4 regions of the Klebsiella sp. WOUb02 genome follow, and region 4 is predicted to be linked to each of the others. Evidence: predicted binding sites of a transcription regulator. Region 4 holds the regulator's gene; each other region holds the start of a gene.
What was found. Region 4 encodes PurR, which represses purine synthesis genes. Its sites were predicted from a motif close to CANGCAAACGTTTGCNTG; they were not measured.
Positions count from the first base shown of each region.

Region 1 (4,013 bases), 980 kb from region 4:
CGGCGGCGAGATCCTGCGCCACTTCAGAGGATCCGCCGAAGTAGAGCGGGGGACGCGGCTGCTGCAGTGGCGGGAACATTAGCTTCGCGCCGCGCACGCGCTGGTGCTTGCCGTTGAAGGTGACGGTTTCGCCCTCCATCAGCCGCCGCCAGATATGGGTAAATTCCGCCGAGGCTTCGTAGCGCTCGGCGTGATCGAGGAACACGCCGTCGCCGGCGAGCTCCTGCGGGTCGCTGCCGGTCACCAGGTTAAACAGCGCCCGGCCGTTGGAGAGCCGATCCAGGGTCGCCGCCTGGCGCGCGGCGACCGTTGGCGAAACCACGCTCGGACGCAGGGCGACGAGAAACTTCAGGCGCTGAGTTACCGGGATCATCGAAGCGGCCACCAGCCAGGCGTCTTCACATGAGCGTCCGGTGGGGATCAGAACGCCGGTAAATCCGAGGCGATCGGCGGTTTGCGCAATCTGCTGCAGATAGCCGTAATCAAGCGGACGCGCGCCTTGATCGGTGCCAAGATAGCGGCCGTCACCGTGAGTGGGTAAAAACCAGAACATATTTAGACTCATGATTTCGCTCCTTGAAGGGCTGCGGGCTGCGCCGCGTGGCCCAGGGCGGAGAGCATCGGCAGTCCGCCGGGCGCCAGGAGTTTACGCATGTTCGACCCCACGGGTGGCTTTCAGGGCCGGCGCGCGGCTGGTTGGCCGATGCAGCGCCTGCCAGAAGGTCTCCAGCGCAAGGTCGAGGCGACTCTGAAGGTTGGGCGTAAACTGCGGCTTGTGCTGATAGTCAGTCACCTGGCTATCATCGGCAAACACGCCGTGGAGGATCTCCTGGGCCTTCAGCGCGTTGAGAACCGGTTTTAGGGCATAATCTACTGCCAGCATATGGGCGATAGTGCCGCCGGTCGCCAGGGGCAGAACGATTTTGCCTTCCAGCGCCCGTTCCGGCAGCAGGTCGAGCAGCGTCTTCAGCGCGCCGGAAAAAGAGGCCTTATAGATCGGCGTGGCGATAATCAGCCCGTCCGCGCCGGCCAGCTGTTCGTTGAGGGTATGCAGCGCCGGGTTATCAAAACGCGCATAAAGAAGGTCTTCCGGGGCAAAATTTTGCAGATGCCAGTGGCAGACTTCGACATCAGCGGCGGAGAGCGTCTCCCTCGCGTATTCCAGAAGGGCGCTGGAACGGGAAGGGTAGCGCGGGCTGCCCGCAAGTGTGATAACGCGCATGTTCTCTCTCTCCTTATAACCAAATGTTTGCATTTATCTAATATTGATAACATTTACCGACAGTGTGACAGAGGCGATTTATTTACCTAAATGATTTTTCCACCCTTGTTTTGTCAAAATTTGCATAAAGGAAGGTGGAAAAGTAAACGTTTGCGTTGGATGGACGATTTTTTGTCACAGGTCAATTCCCTTTCCGCTGAGGATCGAACATAATACGCCCCCGGTTTGCACACCGGGAATCCAGGAGAGTTCATGTACTACCCCTTCGTTCGTAAAGCTCTTTTTCAGCTCGATCCTGAGCGCGCTCATGAAGTAACCTTCCAACAATTACGCCGCGTATCGGGAACGCCGCTTGAAATGCTGATCCGCCAGAAGGTGCCGGCTAAACCGGTGACCTGCATGGGGCTTACGTTTAAAAATCCGCTGGGTCTTGCCGCCGGGCTGGATAAAAACGGCGAGTGCATCGATGCGCTCGGGGCAATGGGTTTTGGCGCCATCGAAATTGGTACCGTGACGCCGCGCGCGCAGCCGGGCAACGATAAGCCGAGGATCTTCCGTCTGGTAGCGGCAGAAGGGTTGATCAACCGCATGGGCTTTAATAATCTCGGCGTTGATAACCTCGTCGAGAACGTTAAAAAGGCGCATTTTGACGGTATTCTGGGGATTAATATTGGTAAAAATAAAGATACCCCGGTCGAGCAGGGCAAAGATGATTATCTGATTTGTATGGAAAAAGTCTATCCCTACGCCGGCTATATCGCCATTAATATCTCCTCGCCGAATACCCCGGGCCTGCGTACGTTACAATATGGCGACGCGCTCGATGATTTACTTTCCGGTATTAAAAATAAGCAGCTTGAGCTGCAGCAAAAGCATCAGAAATATGTTCCCGTGGCCGTGAAGATCGCCCCGGATCTTTCTCTTGAGGAATTGATCCAGGTAGCCGATAGCCTCGTGCGCCATAATATTGACGGCGTCATTGCCACCAATACCACCCTCGATCGATCGCTGGTGCAGGGCATGCAATATTGCGATGAAACCGGTGGCCTGAGCGGTCGTCCTCTGCAATTAAAAAGCACTGAGATTATCCGCATGCTGGCGACAGAATTAAACGGCCGCCTGCCAATTATCGGAGTCGGCGGGATTGACTCGCCGATTGCGGCTCGGGAAAAAATCGCTGCCGGCGCGACGCTGGTGCAGATTTATTCTGGCTTTATTTTTAAAGGCCCGCCGCTGATTAAAGAAATTGTTACCAATATCTAATCTTTTCCCCCTCTGAAACACCCCCAGGGCTTTATTTCCGGCCCTGGTTGTTTTATATTCCCTCATTGTTGCTTATTTAGACATTTTAGTCTTTTCTTAATTTTGGAAATAATTCTGTTGCCGTATGCCGTGCATTACAGATAGAAGTGAAAGAGGACGGGGGAAAAATGCGGATTAAACCTGACGATAACTGGCGTTGGTATTACGATGAAGAGCACGATCGCATGATGCTCGATTTGGCCAATGGTATGTTGTTCCGCTCGCGCTTTGCGCGCCGGATGCTGACGCCCGATGCATTCGCGCCATCCGGGTTCTGCGTTGACGACGCCGCGCTTTATTTTTCCTTTGAAGAAAAATGCCGGGATATAGAATTATCGAAAGAGCAGCGCGCGGAATTAGTGCTTAACGCGCTGGTCGCCATTCGTTTTCTGAAGCCTCAAATGCCGAAAAGCTGGCATTTCACCACCCATCAAGAGAGCTGGCAGCCCGGCGGCGGCGATGCCGCCAGCGCCTGGCTCAGCGATACCGGGCAGCAGGTTAATCTGCTGGTGGTGGAGCCTGGCGAAAATGCCGCGCTGTGCCTGCTGGCGCAGCCGGGGTTAACCCTGGCGGGACGGGTGATGCAGCTTGGCGACGTGATTAAAATTATGAACGACAGACTGCAGCCGGCCCCGCGTATCTCCAGCTACAGCCTCGGCGAGGCGGTTTAGGCCGGCGAACCTCTTTGGCTCCGCCGACCGGTGCACTCCCGAAGAGCTCAGGGCGCCAGGCGTAGGTCGGTTTTTGGTACGCAGCTGCAGCACAGAATAGTGCCATCCGCCGCAACGGCGTTGTGCTTCAGCGGGCTGACTTCCCCCTCCTCAAGCCGAATGCGGCAGCTGCCGCAGATGCCCGCCCGACAGGAGTAGGGCACGCGGATCCCCTGTTGCTCGAGCTGTTCCAGCAAAATCTGCTGGTTATTGCCGGTAAAACGCTGTCCCTGCCACTCAATATCCACCGTCGCATTCTGCTGAGCGGCAGAAGGTTGACTATCATTGCTTTCGCCCGCGCCGTAGGCTTTTGCCGGGCCTCGGCTCAGCACCTCGACTTCGTCACCTACGCGAATAACGCCGCTGCTGCGGGCAATCAGGTTTTGACCGAAATCGACATCGCCATTGTCCAGCGCGGTGCGAAAGCGCTGCAGCGTGGCCAGCGGCTCGCCGGACGGATGCTTTTGCCCGCGTTCCGGGCTGACGGTGGTAAAAATACAGCGGCTGCAGGGCTTGGCGACATCAAAAGTCACTTCGCCAATGCGGATCACCTTCCAGCTATCTTCCTCCCACGCCTCGGCGCCGGTGACCACAAGGTTAGGGCGAAACTGCTCCATACGTACGCTGGCCGGACAGCGCTGCTGCAGATCGCGCAGCGAGGCTTCGTTGGTGAGTAAATAGGGGAAACCGTCGGCAAAGGTGAGCGGGACGGCGTCATGGCGCTTAACGCGGCGGGTCAGCTGCGGCCCCAGCCAGCGCAGCTGCACCTGGCGATTAAA
Region 1 is NZ_CP170110.1:1,839,222-1,843,234, reverse strand. It holds gene ssuD (FMNH2-dependent alkanesulfonate monooxygenase) at 1-565, opposite strand, end outside; gene ssuE (NADPH-dependent FMN reductase) at 647-1,222, opposite strand; gene pyrD (quinone-dependent dihydroorotate dehydrogenase) at 1,475-2,485, shown strand; gene zapC (cell division protein ZapC) at 2,653-3,195, shown strand; gene ABOC21_RS15785 (YcbX family protein) at 3,243-4,013, opposite strand, start outside.
Region 1: the regulator PurR is predicted to act here: its motif matches at 1,362-1,379, upstream of pyrD (quinone-dependent dihydroorotate dehydrogenase).

Region 2 (4,013 bases), 1.1 Mb from region 4:
AGCAGTTTAACCACCCCTTCGGCGAGCTGGCCTTCGTCGCCACCACCCTCGTTGGCCTGTGGCCGGTCGCGCGCCAGGCGCTGCGGCTGATCAAAAGCGGCAGCTGGTTCGCCATTGAAACGCTGATGAGCGTCGCCGCCATCGGGGCGCTGTTTATCGGCGCCACCGCCGAAGCCGCGATGGTGCTGCTGCTGTTCCTGATCGGCGAACGCCTTGAAGGCTGGGCCGCCAGCCGCGCTCGCCAGGGCGTCAGCGCGCTTATGGCCCTCAAACCCGATACCGCCACGCGGGTCCGCGACGGCGTACGGGAAACCGTCGCCCAGCGCGACCTGCGCCCCGGCGATCTGATTGAGGTCGCCGCCGGCGGGCGCCTGCCCGCCGATGGCCGGCTGATGACGCCGTTTGCCAGCTTCGATGAGAGCGCGCTAACCGGCGAATCGGTCCCGGTGGAACGCAGCTCCGGCGAACGGGTGGCGGCAGGCGCCACCAGCGTCGACCGTCTGGTGCAGCTGACGGTTATCTCCGAACCCGGCGACAGCGCGATCGATCGTATCCTCAAGCTGATTGAGGAAGCCGAAGAGCGCCGGGCGCCCATTGAGCGCTTTATCGATCGCTTTAGCCGTATTTATACCCCGGCGATTATGCTCGTCGCCCTGCTGGTGGCCATCGTACCACCGCTGTTTTTTGCCGGCGCCTGGCTGCCGTGGATCTACAAAGGGCTGACGCTGCTGCTGATCGGCTGTCCGTGCGCGCTGGTGATTTCCACCCCGGCGGCAATCACCTCCGGGCTGGCGGTCGCGGCCCGTCGCGGCGCGCTGATTAAGGGCGGCGCCGCGCTTGAACAGCTCGGGCAGGTTCGCCAGGTCGCCTTTGATAAAACCGGCACCCTGACCGTCGGCCAGCCGCGCGTAAGCGCGGCGATTGTCACCGCCGACCTCGATGAGAACGGCCTGCTGGCGCTGGCCGCCGCGGTGGAGCAGGGCTCCAGCCATCCGCTGGCCCAGGCCATCGTCCGCGAAGCGGAGCAGCGGGGGCTAAGCGTCCCGGCCGCCAGCGGCCAGCGAGCGCTGGCCGGTTCCGGCATAGAAGCCGAAGTCGCAGGCCGTCGGGTGCTGATTTGCGCGGCGGGTAAAGGTACGGCTGCAGGGTACGAAGAGCAGATCCAGCAGCTGGAGAGCGCCGGCCAGACGGTGGTGCTGGTGCTGCGTGAGGATCTCCTGCTCGGTATTCTGGCGCTGCGCGATACCCTACGCGACGACGCCCGCCAGGCGGTGGACGCGCTGCATCAGCTCGGCGTACAGGGGGTGATCCTCACCGGCGATAACCCGCGCGCGGCGGCGGCCATCGCCGGCGAGCTGGGGCTGACGTTCCGCGCCGGGCTGCTGCCTGCCGATAAGGTCACGGCGGTGATGGCGCTCAACGCCGAAGCGCCGCTGGCGATGGTCGGCGACGGCATCAACGACGCGCCGGCGATGAAGGCGGCCACCATCGGCATTGCGATGGGCAGCGGCACCGACGTGGCGCTGGAGACCGCCGATGCGGCGTTAACCCATAACCGCTTAACCGGCCTCGCGCAGATGATTTCGCTGGCTCGCGCCACCCATGCCAACATCCGGCAGAACATCGCCATAGCGCTGGGTCTGAAGGGGATTTTCCTGGTCACCACGCTGCTCGGCCTGACCGGACTGTGGCTGGCGGTGCTGGCGGATACCGGCGCCACGGTGCTGGTCACCGCCAACGCCCTGCGGCTGCTACGCCAGAAGTAGCTGGCGCACTCCCCGCTGGCGCTGCGCTTGGCGGGGAGCTCAGTGGTTTTTACGAATCAGATAGCGGTACGGCAGGGCGCTAATCTCCTGAGCAACCAGCTCATGCTCCATAAAGCGGCAAAAGCCGGGAATATCGCGGGTTGTCGCCGGATCGTCGGCGATAATCAGCAGCGTCTCGCCAACCGGCATCGTGCGCACGGTCTTGCGCACCATCATTACCGGCTCCGGGCAGCGTAGCCCCTGGGCATCCAAAGTGTGGTCAGGAGTGGAAAAAAGTTCGCTCATTATCATCTCACGTCAACAAAACGGCCCTAGTTTACCGCCCCCCGCACGCGACGCAAGCCAGGTTAACGTTTGCGCGAAAAACAACCGTTGCATTACGTCCGCAACGCAGTATCATGCAGCCGTTTTTAATTGGGTTCCCTCACCCCAAATTTCAGTCCCTCACTCATTCGTGTTGTAGACAAGCGGCGACGCCTCTGCAGCCTGAAGGATAACGGGCATAAAAAGGTCACAATATGAATCCCTTTACTACCGTACAGCGTAAAAAAGCGCTGGTCTGGCTATCGCTATTCCATTTACTGGTGATTACCTCCAGCAACTATCTGGTGCAGCTACCGATCTCCATTTTTGGTTTCCATACCACCTGGGGGGCGTTCAGCTTTCCGTTTATTTTCCTCGCCACCGATCTGACGGTACGCATTTTTGGCGCGCCGCTGGCGCGACGCATTATCCTCGCGGTGATGGTCCCGGCGCTGCTGATCTCCTACGGCGTCTCCGCCCTGTTTTATATGGGCGAATGGCAGGGCTTTGCCGCGCTCACGCACTTCAACCTGTTCGTAGCGCGTATCGCGGTCGCCAGCTTTATGGCCTATGCGCTGGGGCAGATCCTCGACGTCCACGTCTTTAACCGCCTGCGGCAAAATCGCCGCTGGTGGCTGGCGCCCACCGCCTCCACGCTGTTTGGCAACGTCAGCGACACCCTGGCCTTTTTCTTTATCGCCTTCTGGCGCAGCCCGGACCCCTTTATGGCGGCCCACTGGGGAGAAATCGCCACCGTCGACTACTGTTTCAAGGTACTGATTAGCATCGTATTCTTCCTGCCAATGTACGGCATGTTGTTGAATATGCTGCTGAAAAAAATGGCAGATAAATCTGATTTGTCCGCAATGCAGCCAGGTTAAGAGTACTCGCAGACTGATGTGATAAGATAAGCGCATGAGCCGTTAATGGCCGTTTATCGAAAGGAAGATGTCAATGCGCAATTTGGTTAAATATGTCGGTATTGGCCTGCTGGTTATGGGTCTTGCGGCCTGTGATAACAGCGATTCAAAAGCGCCAACCGAAGGGGCTGCGGCTGAAAGCAACGCCAGCGGGCAAACCGTGAGCCTGCTGGACGGCAAGCTGAGCTTCTCCCTGCCCGCGGGGATGACCGACCAGAGCGGTAAGCTCGGTACTCAGGCCAACAACATGCACGTCTATTCTGACGTAACGGGTCAGAAAGCGGTGATCGTGATTGTCGGCGACAGCACCAATGAAGATTTAGCCGTACTGGCTCAGCGTCTGGAAGAGCAGCAGCGCAGCCGCGATCCGCAGCTGCAGGTCGTGACCAATAAATCGATTGAGATCAAGGGCCACCCCCTGCAGCAGCTGGACAGCATCATCTCCGCCAAAGGACAGACCGCCTGGTCTTCGGTTCTTCTCGGCAAGGTGGATGATAAATTGCTGACCCTGCAGATCACTCTGCCGGCAGACAACCAGCAGCAGGCGCAAACTGCGGCGGAAAACATCATCAATACCCTGACCATTCAGTAATTCGCGGTCAGACGTTATGGCCTCCGGTGTCGCCGCCGGGGGCCATTTTTTTTAACCGCCATCCCAGCAGTAGGGCTATCACCACCAACCCCGCCGCGGCCAGATAAATTGTCGATATCCCCGCCCACGTCATCAGCAGTCCGGCTAACGGTCCGGTAAGCCCCAACGAGAGATCCATAAACACCGTATAGGTCGCCAGCGCCGAGCCCTGATTTTGTTGCGGTACTGCCTTAACCGCCACCACGCCAAGTGCCGGAAATACCAGCGAAAAGCCGGCGCCGGTAAGGAAGGTTCCCGCTTTAGCCATCAGCGGCGTCTCCGCTACCCCGACCAGCAGCAGCCCAATAAGCTCAACGCCAAAGCACAGCATCGCCACGTTCAGCCCGCCGAGGCGATGAATACCGTTGGGGAAAAGCAGCCGCGTACCGACAA
Region 2 is NZ_CP170110.1:4,093,315-4,097,327, reverse strand. It holds partial or broken gene zntA (Zn(II)/Cd(II)/Pb(II) translocating P-type ATPase ZntA) at 1-1,766, shown strand, start outside; gene tusA (sulfurtransferase TusA) at 1,806-2,051, opposite strand; gene ABOC21_RS26925 (7-cyano-7-deazaguanine/7-aminomethyl-7-deazaguanine transporter) at 2,285-2,950, shown strand; gene ABOC21_RS26920 (DcrB family lipoprotein) at 3,024-3,581, shown strand; partial or broken gene ABOC21_RS26915 (MFS transporter) at 3,600-4,013, opposite strand, start outside.
Region 2: the regulator PurR is predicted to act here: its motif matches at 2,110-2,127, upstream of tusA (sulfurtransferase TusA).

Region 3 (4,013 bases), 320 kb from region 4:
TCTCCGGCTAACTACCGCGACTACCTGGCGCTGAACAGCGTTCTGTGTATCGGCGGTTCATGGCTGGTACCGGCGGATGCGCTGGAAGCGGGCGATTACGACCGTATCACCACTCTGGCTCGTGAAGCGGTAGCAGGCGCGAAGTAATTCCGCGCCTCAGTTCTGACCCGGTAAGCGGCAACGCTACCGGGTTTTTTTTATCCCTCAACCACCACCGCTGACGCCGCGGCTTTGGCGCGCGCCACCGCCTCATCAACGCTATCCGCTACCGCCAACGTCACGCCCAGACGGCGGGAGCCGTCAATTTCCGGCTTAGCGAACAGACGCACCTGCAGGCCCGCGCCGACGGCGGCCTGCAGGTTGCCGAAGGTGACGTCGCGGCTGGTGAGTTGCGGCAGAATCACCGCCGAAGCCGCCGGGCCATACTGGCGAATCCCGCCAACCGGCAGGCCGAGGAAGGCGCGGACGTGCAGGGCGAACTCCGACAGATCCTGCGAAATGAGGGTCACCATTCCGGTATCGTGCGGACGCGGCGAGACCTCGCTAAAAATCACCTCATCGCCGCACACGAACAGTTCGACGCCGAACAGGCCGTAACCGCCGAGCGCCAGCACCACGTTGCGGGCAATTTCCTGCGCGCGGGCCAGCGCCAGCTCGCTCATCTGCTGAGGTTGCCAGGATTCGCGATAGTCGCCGTCTTCCTGCCGGTGGCCGACCGGGGCGCAGAAGTGCACGCCGTCGACCGCGCTGACGGTGAGCAGGGTGATTTCAAAATCGAAGTTCACCACCCCCTCGACGATTACGCGACCGGCGCCGGCGCGGCCGCCCTGCTGGGCGTACAGCCACGCGTCGGCCAGCTGTTCGCTGCGGCGGATAAAGCTTTGCCCTTTACCGGAAGAGCTCATCACCGGCTTGACGATACACGGCAGGCCAATTTCGTTCACCGCGTCGCGAAAGGCGGCTTCGCTGTCGGCAAAACGATAGGCCGAGGTTGGGAGCCGCAGCTCTTCAGCGGCCAGGCGGCGAATGCCTTCGCGGTTCATCGTCAGCTTTGCGGCGCGCGCGGTGGGGACCACTTTTTGTCCGCTCAGCTCCAGTTCGACCAGGGTATCGGTGGCGATGGCTTCAATTTCCGGCACGATAAAGTCGGGTTTTTCTTGCTCAATGATGGCGCGCAGGGCGTCGCCGTGCAGCATGTTAATAACATGCGAACGGTGCGCCACCTGCATCGCCGGCGCGTCAGGGTAGCGATCGACGGCGATGGTCTCGATGCCCAGACGTTGACACTCGATGGCGACTTCCTTACCCAGTTCGCCGGAACCTAACAGCATAACTCGCGTCGCCGCAGGGCGCAGCGCTGTGCCTAATACAGTCATGACTCTCTTCCGCAGTAAAAAAACATGCGTCGCAGTATAAACGAAACCGTTTGCGTCTGTCTTTATGCGCGTGAGTTGAGTCCTGGCCCTAAATTTGTTATGCTGTATATAAATGGCTATGTTTGCAGTCTCCGTTGGAAAACTTCACTATACTGTACATAATACTGTATAAAGACGTCCCCTCTCGGAGGTTCCCATGAAAAAGCAAGACGTTATACAGATCAAAAGTCTTCTTTCATCCCTGCCTGCTAATACCCGACTTCATCTCATTACCTGGCTGAATGACAACCTTCAGACGGATACCGCTTCCGTTATTGACACCAGCCCGCCTGAGTTATGTTGCCCTCACTGCCACAGTGAAAAAGCAATCCGCTGGGGACGCGATTCAGACATACAACGATATCGTTGCAAGGATTGCGGAAAAACCTTTAACAGCCTGACCGGAAGCCCGCTGGCCCGGCTCCATTACCATCAAAAATGGTTCGATTATCTGCGCTGTATGCAGGAGGGGCTGACATTACGTGAGTCCGCAAGGCGTACAGGGATTGATCTGACAACAGCATTCAGATGGCGTCATCGCTTTCTGGCTTCAGCCGCAGCAAATAATATAAATCCCCTGTCCGGGATCATTGAGGCCGATGAGACTTTTTTCCCTGAATCCAGCAAAGGCAAACGCAACATCATTCACCGAAAAGCCAGAAAACGCGGCGGGGAGGTGGATAAGCGAAAAAAACAGGAACAGGTGCCAGTCGTCATAGCCTGTGACCGGCAGGGGCGTGTGAGTGACTGCATCCCCCCGGAATTTGATACTGAAAATATTCATCGATTCCTTGAGCCGATAGCAGACAAGGATTCAATTCTGTGTACGGACGGTGCCAGCTGGTACAGGACGTTTGCCAGTGAACACGGGATGAACCACTACCGTCTTATAGCACTGGATAATCAGCGTGTTATCGACAGTGTATTCCATATACAGCATGTGAATGGCTATATCAGTCGTTTAAAAGGCTGGATGAAGCGATTTCATGGTGTAGGGACTGCATATCTGCCGAATTATCTGGCCTGGAGGCGGCTGTTTGAGACCACCGTAATTGATGTGAAAGTCTGGCTACAAATTGCATTACGGCATAACCAACATACTTTGCAAACATAGCCATATAAATACAGTATAAAAGAGGCTGCACAATGGCGGTTGCAATCAAATATGTGGTGATTCGCGAAGGTGAGGAAAAGATGTCTTTTACCAGCAAAAAAGAGGCCGATGCTTACGACAAAATGCTCGATCTTGCCGAAGTCCTTAACGACTGGCTGGTAGACTGCCCGCTGACGCTTGATGAGGCCCAGCGTGATGAGATGGCGATGTGGCTGGCGGAGCGCAAAGACGCCTTACATCACATTATGAAGTCCGGAAAACTTCCTGAGGCGGAAGAGAACGCCGTCGAACAGCAAGAAAACGAAGGGCAGGAGTCCGCTGACGTCAGCGATGACGCCATCAGCGCTAGCGCGGACGACGGCGCGGCGGAAAAAGCGGCGCCCAAACCGCGCAGGGCGAAAGCGGCCTGAGCCGCGGAATTTGCGCATCTTTAGCCGCTGATAACATTTCCTGACATCGCGTCGTTTAGGCTGATGACATCGCCTATTGTGCAACGAGGGAATCATGGCTAACTGGCTTAATCAACTGCAGTCTCTGCTGGGTCAGCAGAGTCAATCTTCTTCATCTGACGATCGCTCGGGCGGTAACAATCTGCTGCTGCCCGGCGCGCTGGGCGGCCTGGCAGGGCTGCTGGTCGCCAGCAAATCGTCGCGTAAGCTGCTGGCGAAATACGGCACCAGCGCGCTGCTGGTTGGCGGCGGCGCGGTGGCCGGAAGCGTGCTGTGGAACAAGTATCAGCAGAAAATGCGCGCCGGTTCGCCGCCGGCCGGGCAGGTTCCGTCATCGCCTGAATCAGATGCCCGCAGCGAGCGGCTGATTCAGGCGCTGGTCTTTGCCGCCAAAAGCGACGGGCATATTGATGAAAACGAACGCGCGAGCATCGAAGAGCAGCTGCGCGCGGCAAATATCGACGTGCAGGGGCGGGTGCTTATCGATCGCGCGTTAACTCAGCCCCTCGACCCGCAGCGCCTGGCGCAGGGCATCAGCAGCGAGCAGGAGGCGCTGGAAATCTACTATCTGAGCCTGCGCGGTGATTGATATTGACCATTTTATGGAGCGCAGCTACCTCAACGCGCTGGGCGAAACGCTGAAGATCCCTGCGGACGTGCGGTCCGGGATCGAACAGGATATTCAGGCGCAGAAGCAGGCTCTTTCCTCTTAAATCATCACGTTCCGCTTGCATCGCCGGCGACTTTTGCCACTCTTATAGACGGGTCATCTCTCAGCCTGACGCCGCGCAGGCCGAGGAGACCCCTCATTCCGGCATGATCTCACCCGCGGTCGGGCATCACTTCGCTGTGGCCGTTTTCAAACCCTCAGGGCCGGGTGATTTATGCCGTTGAGATTTCTTGTCTTGCCGTCCGGACGCGCGTCGATTAACGTTGTGCGCATAAATTAAGCCGAAGAAGAACAAAGAGATGCTGCCAAAAGCGAAACGGATCCCCCACGCAATGACCCTGCATGGCGATACGCGTATTGATAAC
Region 3 is NZ_CP170110.1:538,669-542,681, forward strand. It holds gene ABOC21_RS09250 (bifunctional 4-hydroxy-2-oxoglutarate aldolase/2-dehydro-3-deoxy-phosphogluconate aldolase) at 1-147, shown strand, start outside; gene purT (formate-dependent phosphoribosylglycinamide formyltransferase) at 198-1,376, opposite strand; gene ABOC21_RS09260 (IS1595 family transposase) at 1,573-2,529, shown strand; gene ABOC21_RS09265 (YebG family protein) at 2,562-2,939, shown strand; partial or broken gene ABOC21_RS09270 (tellurite resistance TerB family protein) at 3,034-3,691, shown strand; gene ptrB (oligopeptidase B) at 3,948-4,013, shown strand, end outside.
Region 3: the regulator PurR is predicted to act here: its motif matches at 1,416-1,433, upstream of purT (formate-dependent phosphoribosylglycinamide formyltransferase).

Region 4 (4,013 bases):
GGCATAAATCAGCACGTTGCCGCTATACTCGCGCGAGCGCAGCAGCGCCAGGAAGGTCAGCTTTTTCTGCGCGCCGCTCTCGGGCTTGCTCACCGGCTTGAGGCGTAAGGCGGGCAGCATCAGCAGCAGGGAGATGGCGAACAGGGTCGCGAAAATAGCCTGCCAGTCGAAATGGGCGAGCAGCCAGCTGCCGAGCAGCGGCGCCAGGGCCGGCGACAGGCCCACCAGCGGCATGATGGTGGCGAATATGCGGTTGGTACGCTGGGCGGGATAATAGTCGGTGACCATCGCCTGCCAGGTGACCGCCGCCGCGCAGACGCCGATGGCCTGCACAAACCGCAGCGCCAGCATCAGATTCGCGTCCCGTACCCACAGCATGCCAAGGCAGCCGACGGCGAAGATGGCCAGGCCGCTGAGCAGTACCGGCCTGCGCCCGTAGCGATCGGATACCGGCCCCCAGAACAGCTGGCCAACGGCGAAACCGGCGAGAAACACGCTGAGGCTGGCGCTGACCGAGGCCGCCGAAGTATGCAGATCCTGCTGGATAGCCGAAAACGCCGGCAGATACATATCGGTTGCGAGGAAACCCAGCACGCTGAGGCCCGCTAACCAAACCAAAAATCCTTTCCCGGGTTGTTGCATAAAGTTCTCTTTCTTCTGATACAGGTAAGATGCCGCTGAGTGTAGGGAGTGCATTCTGGCTTGTGAAACGCTAATATTTGTTACATGCGTTCAAAAATTTTGCAGGCAGAATATGTGGTCCGAATACTCCCTTGAAGTGGTTGATGCGGTTGCGCGCAACGGCAGCTTTAGCGCTGCGGCTCAGGAGCTACATCGTGTACCTTCGGCAGTCAGCTACACCGTGCGTCAGCTCGAAGAGTGGCTGGCCGTTCCGCTCTTTGAGCGTCGCCATCGGGACGTCGAACTCACCCCAGCCGGGGTGTGGTTTTTACAGGAAGGGCGTTCTGTTATCAAAAAAATGCAGATCACCCGCCGTCAGTGCCAGCAGATCGCCAACGGCTGGCGCGGGCAGCTCTCGATTGCGGTAGACGATATCGTCAAGCCGGCGCGTATGCGGCAGATGATTGTCGATTTTTATCGTCACTTTCCGGACGTCGAGCTGATTGTCTTTCAGGAGGTGTTTAACGGCGTCTGGGACGCGCTGGCCGACGGCCGCGTGGAGCTGGCCATCGGCGCGACCCGCTCGATTCCGGTCGGCGGCCGCTACGCCTTTCGCGACATGGGCATGCTGAGCTGGCACTGCGTGGTGGCCAGCCACCATCCGCTGGCAAAAATGAGCGGTCCGCTGAGCGATGATACGTTGCGCAACTGGCCGTCGCTGGTCAGGGAGGATACCTCCCGCTCGCTGCCGAAGCGCACGACGTGGCTGCTGGATAATCAGAAGAGGGTGGTGGTGCCGGACTGGGACGCCTCGACAACCTGCCTGTCGGCCGGGCTGTGCATCGGCATGGTGCCGTCGCACTTCGCCCGCCCGCGGATCGCTAGCGGCGAATGGACGGCGCTGGAGCTGGAAAACCCGTTCCCGGACGCCGCCTGCTGTCTGACCTGGCAGCAGAGCGATATCTCGCCGGCACTCTCCTGGCTGCTGGACTATCTTGGCGACAGCGAAACGTTAAATCGGGAGTGGCTGCGGGCGCCGGAATAGGCGGCGCCCCGCCGGGATTAGCGGCGGTAGTCGACGAACGGGCCGTCGATCACCGAGCGGCGCTCGACCAGGCGCGGGTGAACTTCGATAGACTGCGACTCTTCGCGCTTGTTAACGATGCGGTCCATCAGCATATTGAATGCGGCTTCGCCGAGAGAGTCCTTTGGCTGATGAATGGTGGTCAGCGCCGGGCTAAAGTAGCGGGCGTTGCGCACGTTGTCATAGCCAATCAGCGAAATATCCTGCGGCACGCGCAGGCCCATTTCGTCCGCGGCGCAAATCGCCCCCATCGCCATGATATCGCCGCCGCAGAATATGGCGGTCGGGCGGTGCGGCTGGCTGATGATCTGCTGCATGGCGCGGTAGCCGGACTCCGGCTCGAAGTCGCCCTGAACCACCCAGCTCTCCGGGACGCGAATCTGCGCTTCTTCCATCGCTTTCATAAAACCGGCCAGCCGACCGGCGCCGGTGTTGCGCTCCAGCGGACCCGGGATCACGCCGATTTCACGGTGGCCGCGTTCGACAAGATAGCGGCCGGCCATGTAACCGCCTTCAAAGGCGTTATCGATCACCGAATCGGTAAAGTCGGCCTTGGACTCGCCCCAGTCCATCACCACCATCGGGATGTTGCGGTACTCTTCGAGCATGGAGAGCACCGACTGTGGATACTCGGAGCACATGACCAGCAGACCGTCGACGCGCTTTTGCGCCATCATTGACAGGTAGGCCTGCTGCTTTTCCGGATCGTTCCAGGCGTTGCCCAGAATCAAGGTGTAGCCCTTCTGGAAGCAGCTTTTCTCGACGGACTCGATAATCTCGGCAAAATAGGCCGCTTCGCTGCTGGTGGCCAGCAGGCCGATCGACTTGGTGTGATTAACCTTCAGGCTGCGCGCCACCGCACTCGGAGAGTAGTGCAGCTCTTTGATGGCAGCCCATACCGCGTTGCGCGTCTCTTCAGCCACAAAACGGGTTTTGTTAATTACATGTGACACGGTTGTAGTGGAAACGTTTGCGCGCTTCGCTACATCTTTAATTGTTGCCATTACTTCTCTCTCCAGACCTTGACCTGATCGTCTGATTATCGATACGTAAACGTTTGCCTATACACACCCTGAGCGCAATGTTCAACATTGCATCACGTCGGGAAACGACACAGAACGACAGGAAGGGGTCAATGGCCGATACGCTTTCAAATTAGCGTGGGATTTTGTCCGATCTTGCGGCAAAGGGGAAGAGTAAAAACGTGCATCGCCCTAAATCTCAGAAGATTTTTATGCAATACTGTGCAAAAATGAGCAGGCTCACTTTTCTTGTGGGGATAATCAGGGGGAAAATTGATGGATACAGATTTAAAGTTTTCGCTGACCACGACGATTATTGTTCTGGGGCTGATCGTGGCCGCAGCGCTGACCGCCGTACTGCACTAATTCTTGCGGGGGAGAGGCTCCTTTCCCCCATTCCCGCGTATTATTATCAAATTCGCAAAAATCTTTTGCCATTTCGTTTACTTTTGTTTTTCTGTGATTGATGTCATGCTTTTGCCTTCTGATGAGATACCGTCGCTGAGGACGGTTTGCTGGAGTCATTGCATGAAAATCAACTTTCCCCTGTTAGCGCTGGCCGTTGGGGCGTTTGGTATCGGTACGACCGAATTTTCCCCGATGGGATTACTGCCGGTGATCGCGAAAGGCGTGGATGTGTCCATTCCCGCCGCGGGGATGCTGATTAGCGCCTATGCCATCGGCGTGATGGTCGGAGCGCCGCTGATGACGCTGCTGCTGTCGCATCGCGCGCGCCGCAGCGCGCTCATTTTCCTGATGGCTATTTTCACCCTTGGCAACGTCCTCTCTTCAATGGCGCCGGATTACACCACGCTGCTGCTCTCGCGCATTATCACCAGCCTGAACCACGGCGCCTTCTTCGGCCTCGGCTCGGTGGTGGCCGCGAGCGTGGTTCCTAAGCACAAGCAGGCCAGCGCGGTGGCAACCATGTTTATGGGGCTGACCATCGCCAATATTGGCGGCGTCCCGGCGGCGACCTGGCTGGGGGAAACCATCGGCTGGCGTATGTCCTTCCTCGCCACGGCGGGCCTCGGCCTGGTGGCGATGGCCGGCCTGTGGTTCTCGCTGCCGAAAGGCAGCGCAGGGGAGCGGCCGAACGTGAAGGAGGAGCTGGCGGTATTGATGCGGCCGCAGGTGCTCTCCGCGCTGCTGACCACCGTGCTCGGGGCCGGGGCGATGTTCACCCTCTATACCTATATTTCGCCGGTGCTGCATACCATTACTCACGCTTCGCCGCTGTTCGTCACCGCGATGCTGGTGCTGATTGGCGTCGGTTTCTCTCTGGG
Region 4 is NZ_CP170110.1:855,605-859,617, forward strand. It holds gene punC (purine nucleoside transporter PunC) at 1-642, opposite strand, end outside; gene punR (DNA-binding transcriptional activator PunR) at 755-1,666, shown strand; gene purR (HTH-type transcriptional repressor PurR) at 1,684-2,709, opposite strand; gene ABOC21_RS10925 (YnhF family membrane protein) at 3,004-3,093, shown strand; gene ABOC21_RS10930 (MFS transporter) at 3,256-4,013, shown strand, end outside.